One region of the Pseudomonas sp. R1-7 genome, then DNA from elsewhere that is predicted to be linked to it. Evidence: predicted binding sites of a transcription regulator. Region 1 holds the regulator's gene; each other region holds the start of a gene.
The links. Region 1 encodes FliA, which starts transcription of late flagellar genes. Its sites were predicted from a motif close to CTAAAGTTTNNNNNNNNNNNGCCGNTAA; they were not measured.

Region 1 (4,388 bases):
CGGGCGTGGCATCAAGTCAAAAAATTATCTCGTGTTGGCAACCACCAGCCAGAAACAGGTTCTAACCGCCGCATACCACAGCTACAAACGCTGCGGGCTGGCCGGCTGCATCCTGACTAAGCTGGACGAAACGGCAAGCCTGGGCGAGGTGTTGAGCCTGGCGATCGGTCATGAACTACCGGTGGCCTACCTGACCGACGGGCCGCGGATCCCGGATGATTTGCATCTGCCGCGCCGTCATCAACTGGTCAGTCGTGCCGTGAGTGTGCAAATGCAGGAAGAACCCAGCGAAGAAGCCATGGCTGATATGTTCGCTGACATCTACCACAGCCCGACCAAGCAGGTTGGCTGAGGTAATCATGAATATTTTTTGTACCTACATCGATGGTCTGCCATGCATTGTTCCGAGTGAACGCGCAGCCAGTAATGTGGCCTCCGTCTAAGTAAGACAAGGTAAAGAACGAACATGGGCAGCATGCATCCCGTACAGGTGATCGCGGTGACCGGCGGCAAAGGTGGCGTCGGGAAGACTAACGTGTCAGTGAACTTGTCCCTGGCTCTGGCAGAGCTTGGCCGACGGGTCATGCTGCTGGACGCCGACCTGGGCCTGGCGAACGTCGACGTGCTGCTGGGGCTCACACCCAAGCGCACGCTGGCGGACGTGATTGAAGGGCGCTGTGAGTTGCGCGACGTGCTGTTGCAGGGCCCCGGCGGGATTCGCATCGTGCCGGCCGCCTCCGGCACCCAGAGCATGGTGCACCTGACGCCTGCGCAGCACGCCGGCCTGATCCAGGCGTTCAGCGACATCGGTGACAACCTCGATGTGCTGGTGATCGACACGGCTGCCGGTATCGGTGACTCGGTGGTCAGTTTTGTCCGCGCCGCCCAGGAAGTCTTGCTGGTGGTCTGCGACGAACCGACGTCGATCACCGACGCCTACGCCCTGATCAAACTGCTTAACCGCGACTATGGCATGAACCGCTTCCGCGTCCTGGCCAACATGGCCCAGAGCCCACAGGAAGGACGCAACCTGTTCGCCAAGTTGACAAAGGTCACGGACCGCTTCCTGGACGTCGCCCTACAATACGTCGGCGCAGTGCCTTACGACGAAAGTGTACGCAAGGCGGTCCAGAAGCAACGTGCCGTTTATGAAGCTTTTCCACGTTCCAAATGCGCGCTGGCGTTCAAGGCGATCGCCCAGAAAGTCGATACCTGGCCTCTGCCGGCCAACCCACGCGGGCATCTGGAATTTTTCGTCGAGCGTCTCGTGCAACAAACAGCAGGGCCCGTGTTATGACAGCCAGCGGTTACAACCATCTCTACAAAAAATCGGCACGGGACGCCCAGTACGAGTTGATCGAGCGTTACGCGCCCCTGGTCAAGCGCATCGCCTATCACTTGCTGGCGCGCTTGCCGGCCAGTGTGCAGGTCGAGGACTTGATCCAGGCGGGCATGATCGGCCTGCTCGAAGTGTCGAACAAATACGACGCGAGCAAGGGCGCCAGCTTCGAGACATACGCCGGTATCCGCATCCGCGGGGCGATGCTCGATGAAGTCCGCAAGGGCGACTGGGCGCCGCGTTCGGTGCATCGCAATACGCGCATGGTCAGTGATGCGATTCGCGCGATTGAAGCGAAAACCGGACGAGACGCTAAAGATCACGAAGTTGCAGCCGAACTCCAGTTGAGTCTCGATGATTATTACGGGATTTTGAACGATACCTTGGGCAGTCGCCTGTTCAGTTTCGACGACCTGTTGCAGGACGGCGAGCACGAAGGGCTGCACGAGGATAACGCGAGTGCTCACATGGAGCCGTCGCGTGACCTGGAAGATGAGCGTTTCCAGAGCGCGCTGGCGGATGCGATCGCCAATTTGCCGGAGCGTGAGCGACTGGTCTTGGCGCTGTACTACGACGAAGAGCTGAACCTCAAGGAAATCGGTGAGGTCCTGGGGGTCAGCGAATCGCGGGTCAGCCAGTTACACAGCCAGTGCGCGGCCCGCTTGCGGGGGCGTTTGGGGGAGTGGCGAGCGCGCTGACGAGCAGTGTGGGGACACTGCGAACGAGGCTGGCATGGCACGCGCCGGGCCAGTCTCCACCCGTTGTGCTCCAGACCGTTGTCGAGTGTTGTGCCGGATTGATTGAAATGGCGCGTCCAGGTGCTGGGCGCGTTTAAGACTGCTTGGAGGTCGAATTGGACAAGAACATGAAAATCCTCATCGTTGATGACTTCTCAACGATGCGGCGGATCATAAAAAACCTGTTGCGTGACCTCGGGTTCACCAACACGGTCGAGGCCGACGATGGCACTACCGCCATTCCGGTCCTCAACAGCGGGAGCATCGACTTTCTGGTGACTGACTGGAACATGCCTGGCATGACCGGTATCGACTTGCTGCGCCACGTGCGCGCCGATGAAAAACTCAAGCACCTGCCGGTGCTGATGGTCACTGCCGAAGCCAAGCGCGAGCAGATCATCGAAGCCGCCCAGGCCGGTGTTAACGGCTATGTGGTCAAACCCTTCACGGCCCAGGCGTTGAAAGAGAAGATCGAAAAAATCTTCGAACGCATCGGTTAACGGCGCCACGGGGGAGCTATGGACAACGAATCTTCAATGGGCGATTTCGAATCGACCCTGAAAAAACATGCCCGCGAACTGGTCGACAGCCTTGAAAAGGGCCGCTTCGGCGATGCGGTTCAAATGATTCATGAGCTCAACCAGACCCGGGATCGTGGTCTGTACCAGGAAGTCGGCAAGCTCACCCGTGAACTGCACAGCGCGATCGTCAATTTCCAGATCGATCCGAACATGCCGCAGGCCGAGGAAGTCTCGCAGATCACCGACGCCACCGAGCGCCTGGGTTATGTGGTCAAGCTGACCGAAGCCGCGGCCAACCGCACCATGGACCTGGTGGAAAGCGCAACGCCCCTGGTCAACGGCCTGAGCGAGGAAGCCCAGGCGTTGAGCACCGATTGGGGACGGTTCATGCGTCGCGAAGTCGGCGCCGAGGAATTTCGCGAACTGGCCCGTCGGGTCGACGGATTCCTGGCGCGCAGCAGCACCGAGAACCGCGCCGTGGCCGGCAACCTCAACGACATTTTGCTGGCCCAGGACTATCAAGACCTGACCGGCCAAGTGATCAAGCGCGTGACCCAGTTGGTCACCGAAGTTGAAAGCAATTTGCTCAAGCTGGTGTTGATGGCAAGCCAAGTGGATCGCTTTGCCGGCATCGAACACGACCGCGCGGCGATACTTGCTGAAAAAGATCCACAAAAACATCTCTCTCAGGGTGAAGGTCCGCAAATTCATGCCGATAAAAGAGAAGACGTTGTGTCCGGTCAGGACGATGTGGACGATTTGTTGTCCAGCCTTGGATTTTGAGTTTTAGCCCTATTTTAGGAGCAGCCATTAATGAGCTTCGGCGCCGATGAAGAGATCCTTCAGGATTTCCTGGTTGAGGCCGGCGAGATTCTAGAGCAACTGTCCGAACAGCTGGTCGAGCTGGAAAGCCGACCTGATGATGCGGATCTGCTCAATGCAATTTTTCGCGGTTTCCACACTGTAAAAGGAGGCGCCGGCTTCCTCCAGCTCAACGAGCTGGTGGAGTGCTGCCACATTGCCGAGAACGTGTTCGACATCCTGCGCAAGGGTGAGCGTCGCGTCGACTCGGAGCTGATGGACGTGGTGCTCGAAGCCTTGGATGCGGTCAACAGCATGTTCAGCGAAGTGCGCGAGCGCTCGCCGATCACCCCAGCCACCCCCGAGCTGCTCGCCGCGCTGTCGCGCCTGGCCGAGCCGCAGTCGGCTGACGAAGCCGCGCCGGCTGCCGAGCCTGTGGTTGAAGAGCCGGTTGCCGAAGAATCGGGTGACATTACCGATCACGAATTCGAATCGCTGCTGGACTCGCTGAGCGCCGTCAAGGCCGAAGCCGAGGCTCCGGCCGCACCTGCTGCGCCAGCCGCCAATGCCGCTGCCAGCGATGAAATTACCGACGATGAGTTCGAGTCGCTGCTCGACCAACTGCACGGCAAGGGCCAGTTCGCCGCCGATGCGGTCGCGGCCCCGGCTGCCCCGGCTGCGCCAAAGGCAGCGGGTGATGACTCGGACATTACCGATGACGAATTCGAAGCCTTGCTCGACCAGTTGCACGGCAAGGGCAACTTTGCCGTCGATGCACTGGACTCGGCCATCGCTTCGGCGCCGACGCCGGCCAAGCCAGCGGCCGCGGCAGCCGGTAGCGATCTGATCAGCGACCACGAATTCGAATCGCTGCTCGACGAACTGCACGGCAAGGGCAAGTTCAGCGAAGTGGGTGCGGCTGCCGCTGCGCCTGCCGCTGCCGCCACTGCCGCGCCCGCCGCCAAGGCCGCGCCGAAGCCGGCTGCCAAG
Region 2 (4,388 bases), 1.8 Mb from region 1:
CGGTGAGCATGTTGTCCGATTCTTACACCGCCATCGGTCATGGCGCGATGCCGGTGATCATCTTCCTGGTGGTGGCCGTGATCTTCCACGTCGCCTTGCGCTACACCAAGTACGGTAAATACACCTACGCCATCGGCGGCAATATGCAGGCCGCACGGACATCGGGCATCAACGTCAAGCGCCACTTGGTGATTGTCTACAGCATCGCCGGGTTGCTCGCGGGGTTGGCCGGTGTGGTGGCCTCGGCGCGGGCGGCGACCGGGCAGGCGGGCATGGGCATGTCTTATGAACTGGACGCGATTGCCGCGGCGGTGATCGGCGGCACCAGCCTGGCTGGCGGAGTGGGGCGCATCACCGGGACGGTAATCGGTGCGTTGATCCTCGGCGTCATGGCCAGCGGATTCACCTTTGTCGGTGTCGACGCCTATATCCAGGACATCATCAAGGGGTTGATCATAGTCGTCGCCGTGGTGATCGATCAGTACCGCAATAAACGCAAGCTCAAGCGTTAACGACCGTTTGATGTGACAAATCGCCACGCCTGACCCGCGTGGCGTTGCCATTTGTCTTCTTGATACAGCCATTGCAGCAAATTTCTTGTTATAAACGCACTCCGACGGCCGGCAGAAGCCGGTCAGACAGCATTTGAAGCGGTTGTCGGGCATTTTCCCCATGTTTTCGGTTGCTGACGCCCCGACTCGGCCTTAGACTGCCGCCCCTCGTAAATTGAGTGCCGGGTGGCGCTTGGAATAGACGGCGCCTTTCCGATGAGCGTGGCTGCTTGATGCGGGACGCTCCATAATTCGCCTTAATGCACGTTTTTTTATAGAGAAATCAATGACAAAGGAAAAGTTGCTGGCCATGCCGGCGGATGACTACATGAATGCCGAGCAACTGGCTTACTTCACCAAGCTGTTGCAGAACATGAAAGTCGAAACCCACGAGCGCATCGAACAGAACCGAATCGCCATTGAAAGCCTGGACAGCCCGGCCGACCCGGCGGACGCTGCTTCCGTAGAAGAAGAGCGTACCTGGCTGGTCAACGCCATCGATCGCGACCAGCGCATGCTGCCGCAACTGGAGCAGGCCCTGGACCGCATCAACGACGAGAGCTTCGGCTGGTGCGACGACAGCGGCGAGCCAATCGGCCTCAAGCGCCTGCTGATCAGTCCGACCACCAAGTACTGCATCGAAGCTCAAGAACGTCACGAGCAGATCGACAAGCACCAGCGCCAGGCCTGATTCCTGTTTCCAAAAAGATCGCAGCCCTTCATCCGAAGCTGCGGTCTTTTTGCTTTCTGATCATCACGCTTCTCGATGTGTGGCCGAAAACACGACTAATGGACCATGGATAATGGCTCGGTAGTGGCGTTTAATGCGGCCATAACAATGAGAAATGTGGGTGACGAAAATGGCGACAGACGGATCTCTGGCGGCGACAGCGTCGACCTCGGTGCCTGCAGCGCGCGTTACGGCGCGCTGGCTTGCGCCGACGTTGCAAAGTTTGGTGCTGGTTTCGCTGCTGTGTGGCATGACCTTGGGCGGTTGGTCGTTGTACCTGGCGCTGCCGCTGGCAATGCTCATCGTCTGGCTGCCGCGCCTGCGCTCGCGCCTGGCCAGCACCCCCGCGCCGGTGGCAAGCGACAGCTTGGCCGAACTCACCCGTGATCTTTCCTACACCACCAGCCATAACGCACTGTCCGCAGCGGGCGTGGCTTATTCGGTCAAGCAATTGGCCGGCAAGGTCCAGTCACAACTGGGGGCTGCGGCTCAGATCGTCGGCAACGCCGAAGCGATGATCGCCACCGAGCAGGCCACCTCACAACTCAGCCAACAGGCCTTGGGCGCGGCCAGCGAAGCCCATCGCAGCAGTGTCGCCGGCCGCAGCGAGTTGGTGGAATCCATCAGTCGCATGCACCAGCTCAGCCAGCGCGCCAATGAAAGTCGTGAACTGATCGAAGCGCTGAGCGTGCGCAGCGATGAAATCCAGCGCGTGAGCCTGGTCATTCAATCGATCGCCAGCCAGACCAACCTGCTGGCCCTCAACGCCGCCATCGAGGCGGCCCGGGCCGGGGAACATGGCCGTGGGTTCGCGGTGGTGGCCGATGAGGTGCGTGGGCTGGCCGGGCGCACCGCCGCGGCGACCGGCGAGGTGGGGGTGATGGTGGCGGACATCCAGCAGCGCACCGCGCAAGTCGTCGAGCAGATCCGCCAACTGGCCGCAGACCTGGACAGCGGCGTGCAGCAAGTCGAGCACACTGGCCAGCATCTGGAAAATATCGCCCGGCTCGCCGCCGGCGTGGAAACCCAGGTCAGCGCCATCGCCCAGGGCACCGACACCAACCGTGAACAACTGGACAGTCTGTTTCATGCGATCGAGCAAATGCGCGGCGACCTGGCGATCAGCGACCAGCAGACCCAACGCCTCGCCGAGGCCGCCGTACAGATGGAAGGCCAGGCCGAAACCATCAGCGAGCGCTTGGCCGAGGTGGGCCTGGACGATTATCACCAACGGGTCTATGACTTGGCCCGGGAAGGGGCAAGCCGGATTGCCGCACAGTTCGAGGCGGATATCGATCAGGGGCGTATCAGCCTGGAGGACTTGTTCGATCGCAGTTACCAACCCATTGCCAACACCCAACCGGCGAAGTTCCAGACCCGTTTCGATCGCTACACGGATCAGGTGCTACCGGCGATCCAGGAACCGTTGCTGGCGCGGCATGAGGGGCTGGTCTTCGCGATTGCCTGCACCCAGCAGGGCTACGTGCCGACTCACAACAATGCGTTCTGCCAGCCGTTGACCGGCGACCCCCAGGTGGACACGCTGAACAACCGCACCAAGCGCAAGTTCTCCGACCGCACCGGGATACGCTGTGGCAGTCATCAGCAGCCGGTGTTACTGCAAACCTATACCCGGGACACGGGCGAGCTGATGCATGACCTGTCGGTGCCGATCATGCTCAAGGGACGTCATTGGGGTGGGTTGCGGTTGGGCTATAAGCCTGAGAAGCCGCGCTGAGCCTGATCACTGGCTATGTGACTAACCTGTGGCGAGGGGATAAATCCCCTCGCCACAAAAACTCAACTGTCATTGGCTCATGTAGGGGTTATTTCCCGTCGTGCAGACGCACGTTTAGTTGGTCAACCAGCACCGCCTCTTCACCGTCGGCAAGCAGCCATTCCCGAAGCAAATCTTTCTGCTGGTCTGCCCAGAAAGGCGCATCGACCAACTTGGTGTTCGGATCCAGCGGGTGCGCCATGATGAAATCATCGATGGCCTTGCCGTCCGAAGGCAGGCCGAGTTGGTCAAACAGGGTGCTGAGTTCGTGGGAAGGTTGTTCCATTTTGTAGGACTCCTCTGGACTACCGCCGTCATGGCGCCTCGGTTGCTTCCCTGTATATGAGGCAGGCAGTCGTCAGGAGTTCGATCGGTTTCAGGCTTTCAGCGCACCTTCGTCCACCGCGATCTTCAGGGCCAGCGCCGACGCCCTGGCGGCCTCGGCAGCGATTTCCGGGGTCTTGAACCAGCGATCCCTCTCCACCTGGTGATAAGTGACTGTGGTGGAGGGCGCTTTGGCGCGCATGACAATGACTGCCTGGAATTCGCCTTCGACCTCTCTGGCTTCGCCGCGGATGAAAAAATCGCCGATGTCTAGTTCCGTCACGTCGCGCCTTCCCTTCGAGTCATATTATTGTGCGAGCGCCTCCATGGGGGCGCTCTGGGCAGGCAGTATGGCAGCAGTTGGGCGGCGGCCGCTGAGTTAAGTCATGGCGCCTGGCATTGAAGTGCTCTGTTCAAGCGTCCGGGCGAGATAGCAGGCTTCGTTGTGGTCGGTGCGGAAACCTCTTACGCGTCCGGTAGTAGTTTCTTCGATATGGAAAAAACACCTGCCGGCAAGAACGACCCTATATTTCGGCTGGATCGCTGCAGTTGGCGTGTATTCGTGTGCAGGAGGGATGCCTTGTGTCTGGGCGACGCATGCAGTGACGGGGCGGATCAAGGTTGGAAAAGTAGCCATGTGAATTCCTTTTCTATGGTTACCGACGAATTGCCGGCTGTTTTAAGTAGTCTGCGCATCAACGGCTGCTCTAGAATCGGCAGTACCGTGCGTACGGTTGCGCCTATCTAAAGCAATTTTTTTTGGCCTCGATGTCGGAAAAGTGCTTTTCTCGGTGAGAAATTTCCCTAAAGTTAGTAGTCCCTCCTTTTCCGATGTTCAGAGTGGTGTTTTCCTTCAACCTCTGGCGACTGCGGGGAAAGACGGCGAGAGTGGCGATCCTTTAGTCTGCTCCCGCCCTGGGTCAGGGCGCACCGTTCACTTTCGAATTCAATGACAGGTCCATGCGGCCGTGCAGGTTCTCGTGGTCCATTCCCGGAGAGTGGGCCG
Region 3 (4,388 bases), 2.2 Mb from region 1:
AAGACCCCGCTGGCGGTGCTGCAAAGCCTGGCTTCGAACGAAAAGCTCGATCCTTATCCGGAACTGCGCAAGCTGCTGCTCGACCAACTGGAGCAGGTTCGCCAGCGTTTGAACCGCGAGCTCAATCGCGCCCGGTTGTCGGGTGATGCCTTGCCCGGCGCGCACCTGGACTGCGACGCTGAACTGCCGGGGCTGCTGGCAACGCTGAACATGATCCATGGCGAGCACCTGCACCTGGCCTACCTCGCGCCGCCTGGCTTGCAGTTGCCTTGGGATCGTGAAGATCTGCTGGAACTGCTGGGCAACCTGCTGGACAACGCCTGCAAATGGGCCGACGCCGAAGTGCGCCTGACCATTGCCGAGACGGCCGAGGGGTTCAGCCTGGCTGTGGAGGACGATGGCCCGGGCATTCCCCCGGAGCGGCGTGACCAGGTCTTCAGCCGAGGCACGCGGCTGGATGAGCAGACCGATGGCCACGGCCTTGGACTGGGCATCGTGCGGGACATCGTCGACACCTGGGGCGCAATGTTGGCTTTGGATGACAGCGAGTGGGGCGGGTTGAAGGTCGTGATCGAATTGCCCAAGCGCTGATCTCCCACAATAGTGACGGCGTTACCGCAAAACCCGCCGCATGACCCTTGCAGCTTGCCGCCGCTTCCTGCAAAGTCGCGACCTTTTTGTCCGGTGGCTTTCCATCGCTGTGCTTTGAGGTAACGATGATAAATGCAGTAATTGCTGCGGTTGGCGTCATGCTGGTGCTCAGCCTGTCCCGCGTGCATGTGGTGATCGCGCTGATTGTCGGCGCGTTGGTGGGTGGCCTGACGGGCGGCCTGGGGATCGAGGCGACGCTCAAGGCGTTCAATGCGGGCCTGGGTGGCGGCGCGACGGTGGCGTTGTCTTATGCCTTGCTCGGCGCCTTTGCCGTGGCGATTGCCAAGTCCGGTATGGCCCACGCCCTGGCGGACAAAGCCCTGGCCCTGGTGGATCGCCAGGATACCGCCGGCGGCACGGGCGTCAAATGGGTGCTGATCGGGCTGCTGGGCACGGTCGCGGTCGCCTCCCAGAACATCCTGCCGATCCACATCGCCTTCATTCCGCTGCTGGTGCCGCCGCTGCTCTACGTGTTGACCAAGCTGCAGCTGGACCGTCGTCTGATCGCTTGCGTGATGACCTTCGGCTTGATCACGCCCTACATGTTCCTGCCGGTGGGCTTCGGCAATATCTTCCTCAATGAGATCCTGCTGGCCAACGTCGCTCGCAGCGGTGTGGACGTCAGCGGCATCAACATCACCCACGCCATGGGTATTCCGGCGCTGGGCATGGTGTTTGGCCTGATGCTGTCGTTTTTCACCTATCGGAAGAAGCGCGTCTACGACCTGAAGAAAATCGCTCGCGCCGAGCAAGTGGCGGTGCGCTACAACCCGCTGAGCCTGGTGGTCGCCGGGTTGGCGATCGCGGCGGCGTTCGCCATCCAACTGCTGCTTGATTCGATGATCATTGGTGCGCTGGCGGGCTTCCTGATCTTTTCGGTCTCGGGGGTGGTGCGTTGGCGCGAGACCGACGACCTATTCACCGAAGGCATGAAGATGATGGCGATGATCGGCTTCATCATGATCGCCGCCTCGGGGTTTGCCGAAGTGATGAAGGCCACCGGTGAAGTCCAGAGCCTGGTGGAAGCCTCGGCGGCCTGGATCGGCCACAACAAGGGCGTCGGCGCGTTGCTGATGTTGCTGGTGGGGCTGTTGGTGACGATGGGCATCGGCTCGTCGTTCTCCACGGTGCCGATCCTGGCGACTATCTTCGTGCCGCTGTGCCTGCAACTGGGCTTCAGCCCGCTGGCGATCGTCTGCATCGTCGGCACCGCGGGCGCGCTGGGCGACGCCGGCTCGCCCGCCTCGGACTCGACCCTCGGCCCGACCTCCGGCCTGAACATCGACGGCCAGCATCACCATATCTGGGACACCGTGGTCCCGACCTTCATCCACTACAACCTGCCGTTGCTGGCGTTTGGTTGGGTGGCGGCGATGGTGTTGTAACTCGGGACCGAGTCGCCTTCATCGCGAGCAAGCTCGCTCCCACAGGGTTCGGTGGTGTTCACACATCTCGTGTTCACATCAAATCACTGTGGGAGCGAGCTTGCTCGCGATGGGGCCTGTGAATCCAGCGACTCTTGCTGCCAACTGTTCACCTTGTCCTACAGTTTTGCCGTGCGCTGCCGTTAACCCAGCTAACCACGCCAATAACACCTACAAGAGTGAACAGCATGCGCCTGAGCTTGAAGGCTAAAGTCCTGTCCCTTGCGATACTCCCGGTATTGCTGTCCGCTGTGATCATCAGCCTGACCACTGCGTTCATCTTGAAGGAGCAGGCCAGCAAAGAAGTCCAGCAGACTCGCGAGCGCTTGCTCAGCGAAGCCAAGGCCACGTTGCAGAATTATGTCGCGGTCGGGCTGACGGCCATCAAGCCGCTCTACGATGCCGCCGCGCCAGGCGATAACGAGGCACGCGCCCAGGCGATCAAGCTCTTGTCGAATATCAGCTACGGCAAGGACGGCTATTTCTTCGGCTATGACTCCGAGACCATTCGTCTGTTCAAGGCCAACAGTCCCGATGGCGTGGGCAAAAGCTTCAAGGACAACCGCGACCCGAACGGTGTCTACGTCAACCGTGACCTGGTGAAAGTCGCCAAGGACGGGACGCATTACCTGGAATACAGCTCGCCACTGCCTGGCAGCAAGGACCTGGTGCCCAAGCTCGGCTACACCGAATACCTGCCCAAGTGGGACCTGGCGGTCGGCAGTTCGGTCAACCTGGACGGCATTGAAGGTCAGGTGGCATTGGTCGAAGCCAAGGTCCACGAACGCCTGCAGGGCGTGATTCTGAGCATCGTCGGGATCGCCGCCGTCGTGTTGCTGGTGATTGCAGTCGTGGGCCTGGTGCTCGCCAATACCATCCTGCGTCCGTTGCACCTGATGAAAGACAACCTCGACGACATCGCGGCGGGCGAGGGCGACCTGACCCGGCGCCTGGAGATTACCAGCCAGGATGAACTGGGCCAGTTGGCCGGTTCGTTCAACCGCTTCGTCGACAAGATCCATGGCCTGGTGCGGCAGATCACCGACATGACTTCGCAATTGACCGGCCTGGTGACGCAAGTTTCCGAGCAGGCCCAGCGTTCCGAGCAGGCGATGGAGCGTCAGCGCCACGAAACCGACCAGGTCGCCACCGCGATCAACGAGATGTCGTCCGCCGCCCAGGAAGTCGCCCGCAGTGCCCAAGGCGCAGCCGTTGCGGCCCAGCAGACCGACGAAGAAGGGCAGTCGGCCAAGCGCGTGGTAGCCGGCAGCATCCAACAGATTCATGCACTGGTGAACGATATCCGCAGCAGCGGTGTGTCCCTGGACAGCCTGCAACAGGACGTCGCTTCGATTGTCAGTGTGCTCGGGGTGATTCGCTCCATCGCCGAGCAGACCAACTTGCTGGCCCTGAACGCCGCCATCGAGGCCGCACGTGCCGGTGAGGCGGGGCGTGGGTTTGCGGTGGTGGCCGATGAAGTCCGCGCCCTTGCCAGCCGAACCCAGCAAAGCACCCAGGAAATCCAGGGCATGATCGATCGCCTGCAATCGGGTACTCATGCGGCGGTGGAAGCGATGCGCCGTTCCAGTGAGGCCGGCGATGGCACTTCGGAGCGGGCCAACGAGGCCGGCGCGTCACTGGACACCATGGCGCAGTTGATTGGCACCATCAACTCGATGAACGCCCAGATCGCCAGCGCCGCCGAGGAACAAACCGCCGTGGCCGAAGAAATCAACCGCAGCGTACATCAGATTGCCGTGGCCGTGGACAGCGTTGCCGACGAAACCCAACTCGGCGCCCAGACCTCCCGCAGCCTGGCCGACCTGGGCCAGCGCCTGGGCCAATTGGTGGGGCAGTTCCGGATCTGATCCGGGCGCGGCAAGAGCTGCCGAAGGCTGCGATCTTTCGCTTTCGATCCAGATGTTTTTCGCCTGGCCTGCCAGGCCTTATCGAGAGCGGAGGATCGCAGCCTTCGGCAGTTTTTGCCGGGCAAGTCGCTCCGCCAACTCAAGTCGAGCGCTGTTGTGGCGAGGGGATTTATCCCCTCGCCACAATGATCAGGCAGCCAACTCCCGCACATCGCGCATCAACAACCCAAACCGCAAATCCACCGCATCCGGAATCGGCACATACACCACGTGCCCGTCCCCTGGTGCGACGTCGATGCCTTGGCCCTTGACGTTCTGCAACTGGTGCAGGTCGAAGTGGAAGTTGCCCTTGGGCGTCATCAGCTCCATGTGATCCCCCAGGGCGAAGCGATTCTTCACCCGTACTTCGGCCATGCGCTCACGCCGGGCGCCGGTCAGTTCGCCG

Region 2: a site for FliA is predicted at 1,305-1,332, ahead of J3P79_RS10855 (methyl-accepting chemotaxis protein). Genes of this name have one in related genera too.
Region 3: a site for FliA is predicted at 2,195-2,222, ahead of J3P79_RS09130 (methyl-accepting chemotaxis protein). Genes of this name have one in related genera too.

Annotation. Positions count from the first base shown of each region.
Region 1 covers NZ_CP071661.1:4,218,355-4,222,742, reverse strand. The annotation lists gene flhF (flagellar biosynthesis protein FlhF) at 1-352, shown strand, start outside; gene fleN (flagellar synthesis regulator FleN) at 467-1,297, shown strand; gene fliA (RNA polymerase sigma factor FliA) at 1,294-2,037, shown strand; gene J3P79_RS18770 (chemotaxis response regulator CheY) at 2,205-2,576, shown strand; gene J3P79_RS18765 (protein phosphatase CheZ) at 2,595-3,380, shown strand; gene J3P79_RS18760 (chemotaxis protein CheA) at 3,411-4,388, shown strand, end outside.
Region 2 covers NZ_CP071661.1:2,389,951-2,394,338, forward strand. The annotation lists gene J3P79_RS10845 (ABC transporter permease) at 1-512, shown strand, start outside; gene J3P79_RS10850 (TraR/DksA family transcriptional regulator) at 838-1,242, shown strand; gene J3P79_RS10855 (methyl-accepting chemotaxis protein) at 1,412-3,019, shown strand; gene J3P79_RS10860 (DUF2789 family protein) at 3,108-3,344, opposite strand; gene J3P79_RS10865 (hypothetical protein) at 3,435-3,665, opposite strand.
Region 3 covers NZ_CP071661.1:2,037,517-2,041,904, forward strand. The annotation lists gene J3P79_RS09120 (sensor histidine kinase) at 1-591, shown strand, start outside; gene J3P79_RS09125 (Na+/H+ antiporter family protein) at 720-2,036, shown strand; gene J3P79_RS09130 (methyl-accepting chemotaxis protein) at 2,264-3,943, shown strand; gene yegQ (tRNA 5-hydroxyuridine modification protein YegQ) at 4,133-4,388, opposite strand, start outside.